2 regions of the Mesorhizobium koreense genome follow, and region 2 is predicted to be linked to the other one. Evidence: predicted binding sites of a transcription regulator. Region 2 holds the regulator's gene; the other holds the start of a gene.
The links. Region 2 encodes PhoB, which activates phosphate uptake and scavenging genes when phosphate is short. Its sites were predicted from a motif close to TGTCATNNANCTGTCAT; they were not measured.
Positions count from the first base shown of each region.

Region 1: RBH77_RS13235 (RNA degradosome polyphosphate kinase) is a predicted target of PhoB. The motif match lies at 2,154-2,170, and genes of this name have one in related genera.

Region 1 is NZ_CP134228.1:2,783,501-2,790,872, reverse strand. Features, by position in the region: gene RBH77_RS13235 (RNA degradosome polyphosphate kinase) at 1-2,105, opposite strand, end outside; gene RBH77_RS13230 (zinc-finger domain-containing protein) at 2,266-2,511, shown strand; gene RBH77_RS13225 (FAD-dependent monooxygenase) at 2,529-3,740, shown strand; gene RBH77_RS13220 (amino acid ABC transporter ATP-binding protein) at 3,991-4,794, opposite strand; gene RBH77_RS13215 (amino acid ABC transporter permease) at 4,806-5,963, opposite strand; gene RBH77_RS13210 (amino acid ABC transporter permease) at 5,968-7,158, opposite strand; gene RBH77_RS13205 (amino acid ABC transporter substrate-binding protein) at 7,221-7,372, opposite strand, start outside.
Region 2 is NZ_CP134228.1:869,984-877,355, forward strand. Features, by position in the region: gene pstC (phosphate ABC transporter permease subunit PstC) at 1-68, shown strand, start outside; gene pstA (phosphate ABC transporter permease PstA) at 86-937, shown strand; gene pstB (phosphate ABC transporter ATP-binding protein PstB) at 934-1,740, shown strand; gene phoU (phosphate signaling complex protein PhoU) at 1,765-2,469, shown strand; gene phoB (phosphate regulon transcriptional regulator PhoB) at 2,487-3,176, shown strand; gene RBH77_RS04085 (ROK family protein) at 3,193-4,437, opposite strand; gene xylF (D-xylose ABC transporter substrate-binding protein) at 4,626-5,669, shown strand; gene RBH77_RS04095 (sugar ABC transporter permease) at 5,779-7,086, shown strand; gene RBH77_RS04100 (ATP-binding cassette domain-containing protein) at 7,094-7,372, shown strand, end outside.

The sequences.
Region 1 (7,372 bases), 1.9 Mb from region 2:
GTCATGAAATATTCCTGTGCATTGAACGGCTCTTCTCCCTCTTCGGGAGCCATGCGGCGCGAGGTACCGTCCGCCATTACTTCGAAACTCTGCTGGTTGTCCATGATGTTTCCGAGCATGATCTGGCCGAGCACCTGCTCGTGTACCGTCGGGTTGGTGATGGGTACGAGCGCCTCGACCCGGCGGTCGAGATTGCGCGGCATGATGTCGGCCGATGAGATATAGACGATAGCGTCGTCCGACGGCAGCCCGCGGCCGTTGCCGAAGCAGTAGATGCGGCCATGCTCCAGGAAGCGGCCGACGATGGACTTGACGCGGATATTCTCCGACAGGCCCTTCACCTGAGGCCTGAGGCAGCAGATGCCGCGCACGACCAGTTCAATCGCCACGCCGGCCCCGCTCGCCTCATAGAGCGCATCGATGATGATCGGGTCGACCAGCGCATTCATCTTCATCCAGATCTGCGCCGGGCGGGCCGCGCGCGCATGGCCGATTTCGTCCTCGATATGGCCGAGGATGCGGCTCCTGAGCGTGAAGGGCGAGATCGCCAGCGCCATCTCCTTGGCCGGCTCGGCATAGCCGGTGATGAAGTTGAATATCTGCGCCACGTCATGCGCGATCTGGGGATCGCAGGTGAAATAGGAAAGGTCCGTATAGATGCGCGCGGTGATTGGATGGTAGTTGCCGGTTCCGAGATGGACGTAGTTGCGCAGCCTCGTATCCTCGCGCCGCACGATCAGCGACATCTTGGCGTGGGTCTTCAGTTCGATGAAGCCGAAGACGACCTGCACGCCGGCGCGCTCCAGGTCGCGCGCCCAGCGTATGTTGGCCTCCTCGTCGAAGCGCGCCTTGAGCTCCACGAGCGCCGTGACCGACTTGCCGGCCTCGGCCGCGTCGATCAGCGCGCGCACGATCGGGCTGTCGTTGGAGGTTCGGTAGAGCGTTTGCTTGATCGCGACGACATCGGGATCGAGCGCCGCCTGGCGCAGGAACTGCACCACCACGTCGAAGGATTCATAAGGATGGTGGACGATCAGGTCCTTCTCGCGGATGGCGGCGAAGCAGTCGCCCGCATGTTCGCGGATACGCTCGGGAAAGCGCGGATTGTAGGGCGCGAATTTGAGGTCGTCGCGCGGCAGCGCCACGATCTCCGAAATCTGGTTTATCGCCAGCGGCCCAGGCAGGACGCTGATGCGGCCCGACGACACGCCGAGTTCGCCGGCGACGAAGTCGCGCAGAGCTTCGGGCATGGCGCTGTCGAACTCGATGCGGATGACGGAGCCGCGCCGGCGGCGCTTCAGCGCCGTCTCGAACAGGCGCACGAGGTCTTCCGCCTCCTCCTCCACCTCGATATCGGAATCGCGAATGATGCGGAAGGTGCCCGAGCCCTTCACCTCATAGCCGGGGAAAAGCTTGGCAATGAACAGCGCCACCACTTCCTCCAGCGTGATGAAGCGAACCGTCGTGTCGCGGTCCGGCAAGCGGATGAAACGCTTCAGCGCTACCGGCAGGCGAAGAAGCGCCGTCATCTCCTCGCCGTCGCGCAGATGGCGAAGCGTCAGCGCGATGGAAAAGCCGAGATTGGGGATGAAGGGGAACGGATGCGCCGGATCGATGGAAAGCGGCGTCATCACCGGGAAAATCGCTTCGAGGAAATGCGCCTCCAGCCATTCGAGATCTTCCCTGTCGAGCACATCGGCGCCGATGATCTCGATATGCTCCTTCTTCATGAGATGGCGCAGGCCCGACAGGCTTGCCTGCTGCTCGTGCTGAAGCCGGCCGACTTCGAGCAGGATGCGGTCGAGCTGTTCTTCCGGGGTGCGCCCGTCGGCGCTGCGGGTGACGATACTCTGGCGCACCTGCCCGGCAAGACCTGCGACGCGCACCATGAAGAACTCGTCCAGATTGTCCGCTGAAATCGACAGGAAGCGCACGCGCTCCAGTAGCGGATGGTTCGGATTCTGCGATTCCTCGAGTACGCGACGATTGAACTGCAGCCAGGAGAATTCCCGGTTGACGAAACGATCGGGATTATCGGCGACGACCTTTCCCTCAGGCGTCGGCTCGTTCTTGAATTCGTTCTGAACCGGCTTCAATTCGTTCATTGCGCACCCGCTCGATCGATACGGCCAACCGCCGCGATCCATCCTCCTGTCACGGTTTTACGACAAACTTGTATCACATATCTTGCATCGATCATTTATATGCTACAAACGCGGGCCGGGCGCGCGATATGGCCCGACAGGACTTGCAGCGGAGACAATGATGGCCGGACATTCGACCCCCCATTTCCAGAACGATGCCGGGCACGCCGCAATCGACATCGGGGTCAGGGAGTTCATGTGCGTGGGCGCCAATCCGCCGCTCGACCATCCGCATGTCTATATCGACATGGGCGACGACGACCAGAAGGTCTGCCCGTATTGCTCGACGCTTTACCGTTATGACCCGGCGCTGAAAGCCGGCGAAACGCGGCCGGCGGGATGCATCTACATCGATAAGGCCGCCTGAACGCCAACGGAAATAGGATGGACGGCTCCCCTCCCCGCACGATCCTCGTTGCGGGCGCGGGTATCGGTGGGCTGACCGCCGCGCTTGCCTTCGCGGTGCATGGCTTCCGCGTCGAGATTTTCGAGCGCGCGGAGAGATTCGAGGCGATCGGAGCCGGCATCCAGCTTTCGCCGAACGCGACACGGATCCTCCGCAGGCTAGGCGTACTGGATGCGCTGAGCGGCGCGGTTGCACCGGAAGCGGTCGTGCTGAGAGATGGGGCGAGCCTCAAGCAACTCGCTCGCGTGCCGCTCGGTGAGGCCGCGGAAACGCGCTGGGAGGCACCCTATCTTGTCGCCCATCGCGCCGATCTGCATGCCGCGCTCCTCGCCCGCGCATCGGAACATCCCGGTATCCGGCTCCATCCCGGCACGACCGTCGCCGGCATTTCATTCGAAAACGACGGCGTAGCAGCCACTGCCGAGCGGGATGGCCGGCAGGAGAAGGCGGCCGGTGCGCTTCTCGTCGCGGCCGATGGCGTATGGTCAGGCTTGCGGCAATTCGTGAAGAGCAGCCGTGACAGCCGGTCAACCGGAACGATGGCATGGCGCGCGCTGGTCGAGACGGAGAGCCCGGCCGGCCGCGCGCTTGCCCCGCTCGCCCCGCCCGACCAGGTGACCGCCTTCCTGAGCCCGGCCCTGCATCTGGTCGTCTATCCGCTGCGCGGCGGAACGGTCCTCAACCTCGTCGCCCTGACTAAGGGCGAAGCTGGGGCCGGATCGTGGGCTAGCGCGATCGATACGGGGCCACTGGAACGGGCGATGCGAGGCTTCGCCCTATCGCTTGCCAATCTGGCGAAAGCCGCGAAACCGTGGACAGCCTGGCCGATCCATGCCGTCGATCCAGACGGACCGTGGACCGATCCGCGTGGCCTCGCGCTGGTCGGCGACGCCGCGCACGCCATGACGCCCTTCGCCGCGCAAGGTGCCGCGATGGCCATCGAAGATGCCTGGGTACTGGCCGTGCTGGCGGCCGGAAGCCCCGATGGCCTCCCATCGGCGCTGGCGCGCTATGAAGCGATCCGACGACCGCGCATCCGCCGCGTCGTCCGTCGCGGCGCATTCAACCATTTCACCTGGCACGCCTCCGGCCCGGTCGCACTGGCCCGCAATCTGGTGCTGTCGGCGCGCTCGCCTGGACGCCTCGCCGCCGATTTCGACTGGCTCTACGGGTGGCGGCCGGAGGGCTGAATCCGTGCGTCCTTCGAGGCTCGCTTCGCTCGCTCCTCAGGATGAGGGTGGTCGAGCGCTTGCCCTTTTGCAGACCGAGCTTTTGAAGCCTTTGTCGCGGATCGTCGGCATACGCCCTCCTCATCTTGGGCGGCCGCCGCCAACCTTCCTCATCCTGACGTGCGAGCCCGCAAGGCGGCCAGCAATGGCGCGTCCTTGCAGGGCGAGCCTCGAAGGACGCACCGAAAGCGACTGACGGGATAATCGCGCCTCAGTGCAGTATCTGGCTCAGGAACAGCTTCGTGCGCTCGTGTTGCGGGTGGTCGAAGAACTCGGCCGGCGTGTTCTGCTCGACGATCTGTCCGGCGTCCATGAAGATCACGCGGTTGGCCACCTGGCGGGCGAAGCCCATCTCGTGCGTCACGCAGATCATGGTCATGCCTTCCTCGGCGAGGCTCACCATGGTTTCCAGCACTTCCTTGATCATTTCGGGATCGAGCGCCGAGGTCGGCTCGTCGAAGAGCATGATGCGCGGATGCATGCAAAGCGAGCGCGCGATCGCCACGCGCTGCTGCTGGCCGCCGGACAATTGGCCTGGATATTTATTGGCCTGCTCGGGGATCTTCACGCGGTTCAGGAAGTGCATGGCCGTTTCTTCGGCCTGCTTCTTTGGAACCTTGCGCACCCAGATCGGCGCCAGCGTGCAGTTCTCCAATATGGTGAGATGCGGGAAGAGATTGAAATGCTGGAAGACCATGCCGACCTCGCGCCGCACCTCGTCGATCTTCTTCAGATCGTTGGTGAGTTCGATGCCGTCGACGACGATCTTGCCCTTCTGATGTTCCTCCAGCCGGTTGATGCAGCGGATCATGGTCGACTTGCCCGAGCCGGAGGGACCGCATACGACAATGCGCTCGCCGCCCATGACCTTCAAATTGATGTCCTTCAGCACATGGAACTCGCCGTACCATTTGTGCATGGCGACGATCTCGATGGCGACGTCGGTGTCGGACACCTTCATGCGGTCCTTGTGGACCTTGATCTCCTCGGCCTTGACGGCGTTTTCGGTGACCATGGAATTTCCCCTTATCGTTTGTGTCCGGTGTCGAGCCGGCGTTCCATGAACATAGAATATCGGGACATGCCGGCACAAAACACGAAATAAATGAAACCGGCGAAGACAAGCCCCGTGATCGGGGTCTGCGCGGACGCCCAGGTCGCATCGGCGAAATTCTGCTGGACGGAGCCCAGAAGGTCGAACATGCCGATGATATAGACAAGGGTAGTGTCCTTGAAGAGGCCGATGAACTCGCTGACGATACCGGGAATGACCAGCTTGATCGCCTGCGGCAGGATGACGAGGCGCATCTTCTGGTAATAGGTCAGGCCGAGCGAATCAGCACCCTCGAACTGGCCCTTCGGGATCGCCTGCAGGCCGCCGCGAATGACTTCGGCCATGTAGGCGGAGGCAAAGATGGCCACGCCGACGATGGCGCGCAGAAGTTTGTCAAAATAAGTGCCAGGCGGCAGGAAGAGCGGCAGCATGACGCTCGCCATGAACAGCACCGTCACCAGCGGCACGCCGCGGATCAGTTCGATGAAGGCGACGCAGACCATCTTGACGACGGGCAGCCGCGAACGCCTGCCGAGCGCCAGGATGATGCCGCAGGGAAGCGACACGGAAATGCCGACGAAGGAGAGGATCAGCGTCACCATCAAACCGCCCCAAAGCGGCGTCTCGACATGGGCAAGGCCGAACCAGCCGCCCAGAAGGAGAACGAAGGCGACAATGGGGAACACGATGAACAGCAGAAGCGCGTTCAGGCCCTTGCGCGGCACGCTCGGTATCAGGAGCGGCGCGAGCAGGGCCACGAACATGACGGCGACAAGATTGACCCGCCAGCGTTCGGCGAAGGGATAGCGGCCGTAGATGAACTGCTGGAACTTGTCGGCGACGAAAGCCCAGCACGCGCCCGACCACCCGTCCGGCCGCACGCCGCCCTGCGCGGTGGTAGCACAGAAGCTGCGGTCGGTCCCGACCCATTGCGCCGACAGGAACAGCCAGTCGACCAGCGGCGGAACGGCAAGCACCAGTATCGCGATGCCGACGATGGTCAGCACGGAATCGGTGACGGACGCAAACAGGTTGGTGTGCAGCCAGTTCCCGAAACCTTGCGTGGAGCGCGGCGGCGCTTCGGCGATGATCATTTCGGTACGGACGAAGGAGAGGTCATGTTCCTGCATGGGACTACCTCTCCACCAATGCCATCTTGGCATTGAACCAGTTCATGAAGAGAGAGACCAACAGGCTCAACCCCAGATAGACCGCCATCCAGATGGCGACGATCTCGATCGCCTGGCCCGTCTGGTTGAGCACGGTGCCGCCGATGGCGACAAGATCGGCATAACCGATCGCGACCGCGAGCGAGGAGTTCTTCATGAGGTTCAGATACTGGCTGGTCAGCGGCGGTATGATGATGCGCATCGCCTGCGGAACGACGACCAGGCGAAGCGTCGTCCTCGGACGGAGGCCGAGAGCGTGGGAAGCTTCCGACTGGCCGTGCGGCACGCCCATGATGCCGGCGCGGACGATCTCGGCGATGAAGGCAGCCGTATAGAAGGAGAGCGCCAGGTAGAGCGAGAGAAACTCCGGCTTCACCTGAACGCCGCCGGTCAGGTTGAAGGTCGAGAGCTTCGGCACCTCGAAGGAAAGCGGCATACCGGCAAGCAGAAAGGCCAGTACCGGCAGGCCGACAATCAGCGCGATCGACGTCCATAGTACCGGAAACTGCTGGCCGGTTGCCATCTGCCGCTGCGTGGCCTTCACCTTGACGAAGATGGCAAGGGCGATCGCTATCACGAAAGCTACCCCTACCAGCCATGCGTGCTCGCCCCAGACGAATTTCGGAAAGTAGAAACCGCGACTGTTCAGGAAACTGCCCAGCGGCATCCGGATGCTGTCCCTCGGCTGGGGAAGCACCGACAGAACGCCCATATACCAGAAGAAGATGACGAGCAGCGGCGGTATATTGCGGAAGACTTCCACATAGACCATGCAGATCTTGCGGATCAGCCAGTTGGTGGAAAGCCGGCCCACGCCGACGAGGAAACCCAGGACCGACGCCGTGAGGATGCCCAGCACCGAAACCAGAACCGTATTGAGAAAGCCGACGAAAAGCGCGCGCTCGATGGTGGAATCGGACGAGTAGGCGATCAGCGCGTCGCTGACGTCGAAACCGGCCCTGCGCTCGAGAAAACCGAAGCCGGAGGCGATATGGGCCCGTTGCAGATTGTCGATCGTATTGCCGATAATCCAGTAGATGAAGCCGACAAGAAAGACAAAAAGCAGGACCTGAAAGAATATCCCGCGTATCTTCGGGTCATAGAGCGGCGACACCTTGCCGGTGTCGATCGCATGTACTGTATCCTGCGACGCCATGGTTGCTCCTCAGCAAGAGGGCGGGAGGCGGATAGACCGCCTCCCGGAACCGATGTCATGCGTCAGCGGATGGGCGGTGCGTAGAGGATACCGCCCTTGTTCCAGAGTTGGTTGAGGCCACGCTTGATCTTGAGCGGGCTGCCCTGGCCGAGATTGCGCTCGAAGGACTCGCCGTAATTCCCGACGGCCTTGACGATGTTGACGACCCAGTCCT
Region 2 (7,372 bases):
TCACCTTCCTGATCCTCGCCGCGTCCCGCTTCATGCTGATGCGGATCGAGCGTCGCGCCGGAAGCTGAGAGGGAGCGTTCGAACGATGGCAGCCGCATCTTCGCGCCACAATCGCCGCAAGGCCCGCAACGCCCTGATGATGGGGCTGAGCATGGTCGCGGCGGCAATAGGGCTCGCCTGGCTGGCGCTCATTCTGGGTGCGCTGGTCTGGAAGGGGACTGCCGGCCTGTCGTTTGCCGTGTTCACCGAGATGACGCCGCCGCCGGGCGAAGCGGGAGGGCTCCTCAACGCCATCGCCGGCAGCGTCGTCATGACCGCGATCGCCATCGCGGTCGGCACGCCGGTCGGCATCCTCGCCGGCACCTACATGGCCGAATACGGCCGTTTCTCGAAGCTCACCGTCGTGGTGCGCTTCATCAACGATATCCTGCTTTCCGCCCCTTCCATCGTCGTCGGCCTGTTCATCTACGAGATCATGGTGCGGCCGTTGGGGCATTTCTCGGCGCTCGCCGGCGCCTTCGCGCTCGCCATACTGGTGATGCCGGTGGTGGTGCGCACGACGGAAGACATGCTGAACCTCGTGCCGAACGCGCTGCGCGAAGCGGGCACGGCCATCGGCGCGCCGCGCTGGATCGTCATCCGATCTGTTGCCTACCGTGCCGCGCTGTCGGGCATCGTCACCGGCGTGTTGCTGGCGATCGCGCGCATTTCGGGCGAGACGGCGCCGCTCCTGTTCACCGCGCTCAACAACCAGTTCTGGTCGAGCAACGTCAACGCGCCGATGGCCAGCCTGCCGGTGACCATCTTCCAGTTTGCGCTCAGCCCCTATGAGGAATGGCAGCAATTGGCATGGACCGGCGCGCTGATCATCACCTTCGCCGTGCTGATGTTGAGCATCGTCGCACGCGCCCTTACCGTCCGGAGAGAGGACAGATGACACAAATGCTGTCGCCGACATCCATCGCCGCCAGCCGGCCGGCCGCCGAAGAGGTGAAGCTCGAGGTGAGCAACCTCAATTTCTTCTACGACCGGACGCGGGCGCTGAAGGATATATCGCTGTCGCTGCCGGCGAAGAGCGTGACCGCCTTCATCGGGCCTTCCGGCTGCGGGAAATCGACGCTTCTGCGCGTCTTCAACCGCATCTACGAACTCTATCCGAAGCAGCGGGCCGAAGGCGAGGTGCTCCTCGACGGCCGCAACATCCTCGACAAAGGGCAGGACCTGAACCTGCTTCGCGCCCAGGTCGGCATGGTCTTCCAGAAGCCGACGCCCTTTCCGATGACCATCTACGAAAACATCGCCTTCGGCATCCGGCTCTACGAGAAACTGCCGAGGTCCGAAATCGACGGTAGGGTCGAGGAAGCGCTGAAGCGCGCCGCGCTCTGGACCGAGGTGAAGGACAAGCTCAACGCCAGCGGACTCAGCCTCTCCGGCGGCCAGCAGCAGCGGCTCTGCATCGCGCGCACGGTCGCGGTGAAGCCGGAGGTGATCCTGCTCGATGAACCGGCCTCCGCGCTCGACCCGCTCTCGACCGCGAAGATCGAGGAGTTGATCGACGAATTGCAGGCCGACTACACGATCGTCATCGTCACCCACAACATGCAGCAGGCCGCCCGCGTGTCGGCCCGCACGGCCTTCATGTATCTCGGTGAACTCATCGAATTCGGCGACACCGAGCAGATCTTCACCTCGCCGCATGACAAGCGCACCCAGGACTACATCACGGGCCGCTTCGGCTAGCCCCGCCTTCACAGGGACCGGATCATGAGAGAGCATACCGTCACCGCTTTCGACGAGGATCTGAAGGCCGTCGACCGGCTGATCCACGAGATGGGCGACCTCGCCGCCGCGATGGTCGGATCGGCGACCCGCGCGCTGCTCGACCTCGACAACCCGCTCGCCCACCACGTCGTGTCGCAGGACGCGGTGATGGACGCCATGCAGCGCGATCTCGACGAGCGGGCGATCACGCTGATCGCACGCCGCCAGCCGGTGGCGGGCGATCTGCGTTCGGTGGTGGGCGCCATCCGCATGGCAGCCGACCTGGAGCGGATCGGCGATCTGGCCAAGAACATCGCCAAGCGCGTCGGCGCGGTGGGCGAGGCGGTGCCGCCGCGCCGGTTCGCCCATGGCATCGACGCCATGACCGATCTCGTCCTCGGGCAGGTCGAGGGGGTCGTGCGCAAATACGAGGAGCGCGATGCGGAGGGGTTGAGCGGATTGCGCAGCGACGACGAGAAGATCGACATCCAGTATACGGCGGTCTTCCGCGAACTTCTGACCTATATGATGGAGGACCCGCGCAACATCACTGCCTGCACGCATCTCCTGTTCTGCGCCAAGAACCTCGAGCGGATCGGGGACCATGTGACCAATATCGCGGAAAACGGCTATTATATCGTCACGGGCCGGCAACTTTCGCCCGACCGGCCGAAGCAGGACGAAACGGCGAACGTACTGGCGGAATAGCAGACAGGCCGATGCCGATGATCGCACCGAAAATCCTGGTGGTGGAGGACGAAGAGCCGCTCTCCGTGCTCCTGCGCTACAATCTGGAGTCCGAAGGCTACCAGGTCGAAACGGTCATGCGCGGCGACGAAGCCGAGATCAGGCTGAGGGAGAACGTGCCGGACCTTCTCGTGCTCGACTGGATGCTGCCAAGCATCTCCGGCATCGAGCTTTGCCGCCGGCTCCGCATAAGACCCGAGACCGAACGCCTGCCGGTGATCATGCTGACGGCGCGCGGCGAGGAAAGCGACCGGGTGCGCGGGCTCTCGACCGGCGCCGACGACTATCTCGTCAAGCCGTTCTCCATGCCCGAATTCGTGGCACGCGTGCGGGCGCTCCTGCGGCGGGCGAAACCCGAGACACTTTCAAACGTGCTCAAGGTCGGCGACATCGTACTCGATCGCGAGACGCATCGCGTCTATCGCGGGGAGGCCGAGATCAGGCTCGGCCCGACCGAATTCCGCCTGCTCGAATTCCTTATGCGCAGCCCCGGCCGCGTCTTCTCGCGCGGCCAGTTGCTCGACAATGTGTGGGGCGAAACCATCTATATCGACGAGCGCACGGTCGACGTCCATGTCGGGCGCCTGCGCAAGGCGGTCAATGACGGCCGCTTGCCGGACGTCATCCGCACGATCCGCGGCGCCGGCTATTCCATTCAGGAGAGCTGACCAGCGTCCTGCGGCTTCAGGCAACCGCCCTCCCGCGTGCGGCCACGGAGGGCGGGTTTCCGGCGGCGAAAACCTCCTGGTCGAGGAAGGTCAGCGCGCGCATGGCGCAGCCTTCGCGGATAAGTGAAAGCTGGTCCGGCTCGGTGGCGAACGATATCGCTTCCTCGTGCTGGCCGCCGACGGTCCTCGCGATCGCGGCGCGCATCGGTCCCTCGATCAGGTCGAAGGCGCGCGCGCCGATACCGACCATCGCGACGGGCGCCGGATCGATCAGCGCGAACAGGCTGCCGAGGCCAAGGCCGATCGCCTCCCCGGCTTGCGCGTAGGCTCTCCGCTCCGGTCCGTCATGCGTACGCGCCGCCTCGGCGAGCGCCAGCATATCCCGGTCCTCGATATCGGCGATGAAATGGTCGCGGTCGGGCAGGGCGTGGGCGTTGCGCCAGATCGCATAATTGCCGGCATAGGCCTCGATGCAGCCGCGCCGTCCGCAGCGGCAGAGATCGCCGTCCGGGATATGGATCATGTGGCCGAACTCGCCGCCGGAAGAGCGCGTGCCTGTGAAGAGTTCGCCGTTCAGGAAGAGGCCCATGCCGATACCGTTCGACAGGAGCACGGAGACGAAATTGTCGCGATAGCGCTCCGGGTCGCGCCAGCGCAGCGCCACCGCCGTCATGTTGCAATCGTTCTCCACCGTGACCGGAAGGCCGAACGCCTTCTCCAGCGCATCCCCGAAGCGGATATTCCGGTGCGGCGTGATCGGCGACCAGAGCATCGCCGCTCCGCCTGAATCGGCGACGCCCTGCACGGCAAAGGAAATGCGCATCACCCTCGATCCGGCGGCGGCGCTTCTGGAGACGAGGCGGCCGACAATCCCGACCGCCTCCGCGATCAGCTCGTCCCGCGCAAGCGTCATCGTCGACAGCCTGCACTGCTCGGCCGCCACGATATTCCCGGCATAGTCGAGGAGCGTCGCGGAAAGCGTGTTCAGCGCCAGCAGCATCGTGACGACCGAACTCGTTTCGGGATTGAGGCCGAGAGCCACCTGCGGCCGGCCGCGTTTCGACACCGCCGTCCCGCCCTTCACCTCGGTGAGAATGCCTTCCTCGATCAGGTCGGCCGAAATCGCCGAAATGGTGGAATGGCTGAGCCCCGTAATTCCGGCGATCTCCGTACGCGAGGGTTGCCGGGCGCGGCGGACGGCGGAGATGATCATGGCACGATTGCGCCGCCTGAGATCGTCGTGGCGGATTCCGACCGTCATTTACACAATTCCTCCCGTGCCGTCGGGCGTCGGATCCAGCCGGGGCCGATCGGAGCCGCATGACAGCGCGTGAAGTATATTGACATGGATAAAAGAGTGAGTCATTCTTTTTTTCGAAGCTCGAAATAAAGAGCTTCCCAGAGACCGACGGTCTATTCATCGCGCCGGTTCGGCGCAGGGAGGAAATCATGGGAAAGTTTACGGCCGCCTTGCTGGCGGGTGCCGCGATCACGCTTTCGTTCTCGACGTTTGCTCAGGCGAAGGACAAGATCATCGGCGTGTCCTGGTCGAACTTCCAGGAAGAGCGCTGGAAGACGGACGAGGCCGCGATCAAGAAGCAGCTCGAGGCCGATGGCGATAAATATATTTCCGCTGACGCCCAATCCTCTGCGGAAAAGCAGTTGAGCGACATCGAGAGCCTGATCTCGCAGGGCGCCAACGCGCTCATCGTGCTGGCCCAGGACTCCTCGGCGATCGGCCCGGCCATCCAGAAAGCGACGGACGAAGGCATTCCGGTAGTCGGGTATGACCGGCTGATCGAGAATCCGGAAGCGTTCTATCTCACCTTCGACAACAAGGAAGTCGGCCGCATGCAGGCGCAGGCGGTCTTCGCCGTGAAGCCGGAAGGCAATTACGTCTTCATCAAGGGCTCGTCGGCCGACCCGAACGCGGATTTCCTGTTTTCCGGCCAGATGGAAGTGCTGAAGGCTGCCATGGATGCCGGCAAGATCAAGAATGTCGGCGAGGCCTATACAGACGGCTGGCTGCCGGCGAACGCCCAGAAGAACATGGAGCAGTTCCTGACGACCAACAACAACAAGGTCGACGCGGTGGTCGCTTCCAATGACGGCACGGCCGGCGGTGCGATCGCGGCACTTGCCGCGCAGGGCCTTGCCGGCTCCGTGCCGGTTTCGGGACAGGACGGCGACCATGCGGCGCTGAACCGTATCGCTCTCGGTACCCAGACCGTGTCGGTGTGGAAGGATGCGCGCGAACTCGGCAAGAAAGCGGCCGAAATCGCTTCCATGCTCGCCGACGGCAAGAAGATGACCGAGATACCGGGCGTCCAGAAATTCGACGGCGGGCCGAAGCATGTCGAGATGAACTCGATCTTCCTGAAGCCGCTCCCGATCACCAAGGACAATCTCGACGTGGTGATCGATGCCGGCTGGATCAAGAAGGACGAAGTCTGCCAGGGCGTGAAGGCCGGAACCGTCAAGGTCTGCGGCTGAGCTTCGACAGATCGCGCCGCCGCGGTTTGACCAGAACCGCGGCGGCCACGTAATATGGCAGTTAGCGCGGCAGACGCGGTGGCTCGCTTTGCCGCGCGGGGAGGAAGCCATGTCCGATTCGACCGCGCCGCTCGACCGCGCCCGGGCGGCGGAACTCAGTCCCCTGAAATCGTTCCTCAGGGCGACCGAAATCGACACCCGCATGCTCGGGATGGTGGGGGCGCTGGCCCTTATCTGGATCGTTTTCCATATCCTGACGGGCGGGCTGTTCTTGACGCCGCGCAACCTCTGGAACCTTTCGGTCCAGTCTGCCTCGATCGCCGTCATGGCGACGGGCATGGTGCTGGTCATCGTGACGCGCAACATCGACCTGTCCGTCGGCTCCATGCTCGGCTTCATCGGCATGATCATGGGGGTGACGCAGACCGAGTTCCTTCCCAAACTGCTCGGCTACGAGCATCCGACGATCTGGATCATCGCGCTCGCGGTCGGTCTGGTCCTCGGTCTGGTCCTCGGCGCCTTCCAGGGCTTTCTTATCGCCTATCTGGAAATCCCGTCCTTCATCGTGACGCTTGGCGGCCTTCTGGTCTGGCGCGGCGCCGCGTGGTGGGTGACGAGCGGCCGTACCGTGGCGCCCATGGACGAGACGTTCAAGCTCATGGGAGGCGGGCCGCAGGGGTCGATCGGCGCCACATGGAGCTGGGTGGTGGGGATCGTGGCCTGCCTCCTCGTCGTCCTCGCCCTCATCAACGGGCGAGTGCAGCGCAGCCGCTTCCGCTTTCCGCAACGCCCCGTCTGGGCGGAATTCTTCCTGGGCGGCGTGACCTGCATCGCCATCCTGGCGGCGGTCGGTGTCGCCAATTCCTATCCGTGGCCGATCGGCATCGTGCGCCGCTATGCCCAAGCGCATAACATCACCATCCCCGACGGCGGGCTGTTCATCGCGCACGGTATCGCCATACCGGTGCTGATCGCGATTGCGGCCGGCGCGGTCATGACCTTCCTCGCGACGCGCACGCGTTTCGGCCGCTACGTGTTCGCCATCGGCGGCAATCCGGAGGCGGCCGAACTTGCCGGCATCAACACGCGCTGGGTGACGGTGAAGGTCTTCATGCTGATGGGCATGCTGACGGCGGTGAGCGGCGCCATCTCGATCGCGCGGCTGAACGCGGCGACCAACGCGCAGGGCACGCTGGACGAGCTTCTGGTGATCGCGGCGTCCGTCATCGGCGGCACGTCGCTCGCCGGCGGCGTCGGCACGGTCGCGGGTGCCATGCTCGGCGCGGTGCTGATGCAATCGCTGCAATCGGGCATGGTGCTGCTCGGACTGGACACCCCCTTGCAGAACATCGTCGTCGGAGCGGTGCTGGTCGTCGCCGTCTGGCTCGACACGCTCTACCGCCGCAGGATCCAGTGAGGCCGACATGGACGCCCAGAGACCCCCACTCGTCGATCTGAGGAACATCTCGATCTCCTTCGGCGGCGTGCATGCCGTCGACGAGGCCTCGGTCGATCTGCATGAAGGCGAGGTGATGGCGCTTCTCGGCCATAACGGCGCCGGCAAGTCGACGCTGATCAAGATCCTCTCCGGCGCCTACAAGCGGGATACGGGCGAGATCTTCATCCGCGGCGAGGAAGCGACCATCAACAACCCGCGCGACGCCAAGAAATACGGCATCGAGACGATCTACCAGACGCTCGCT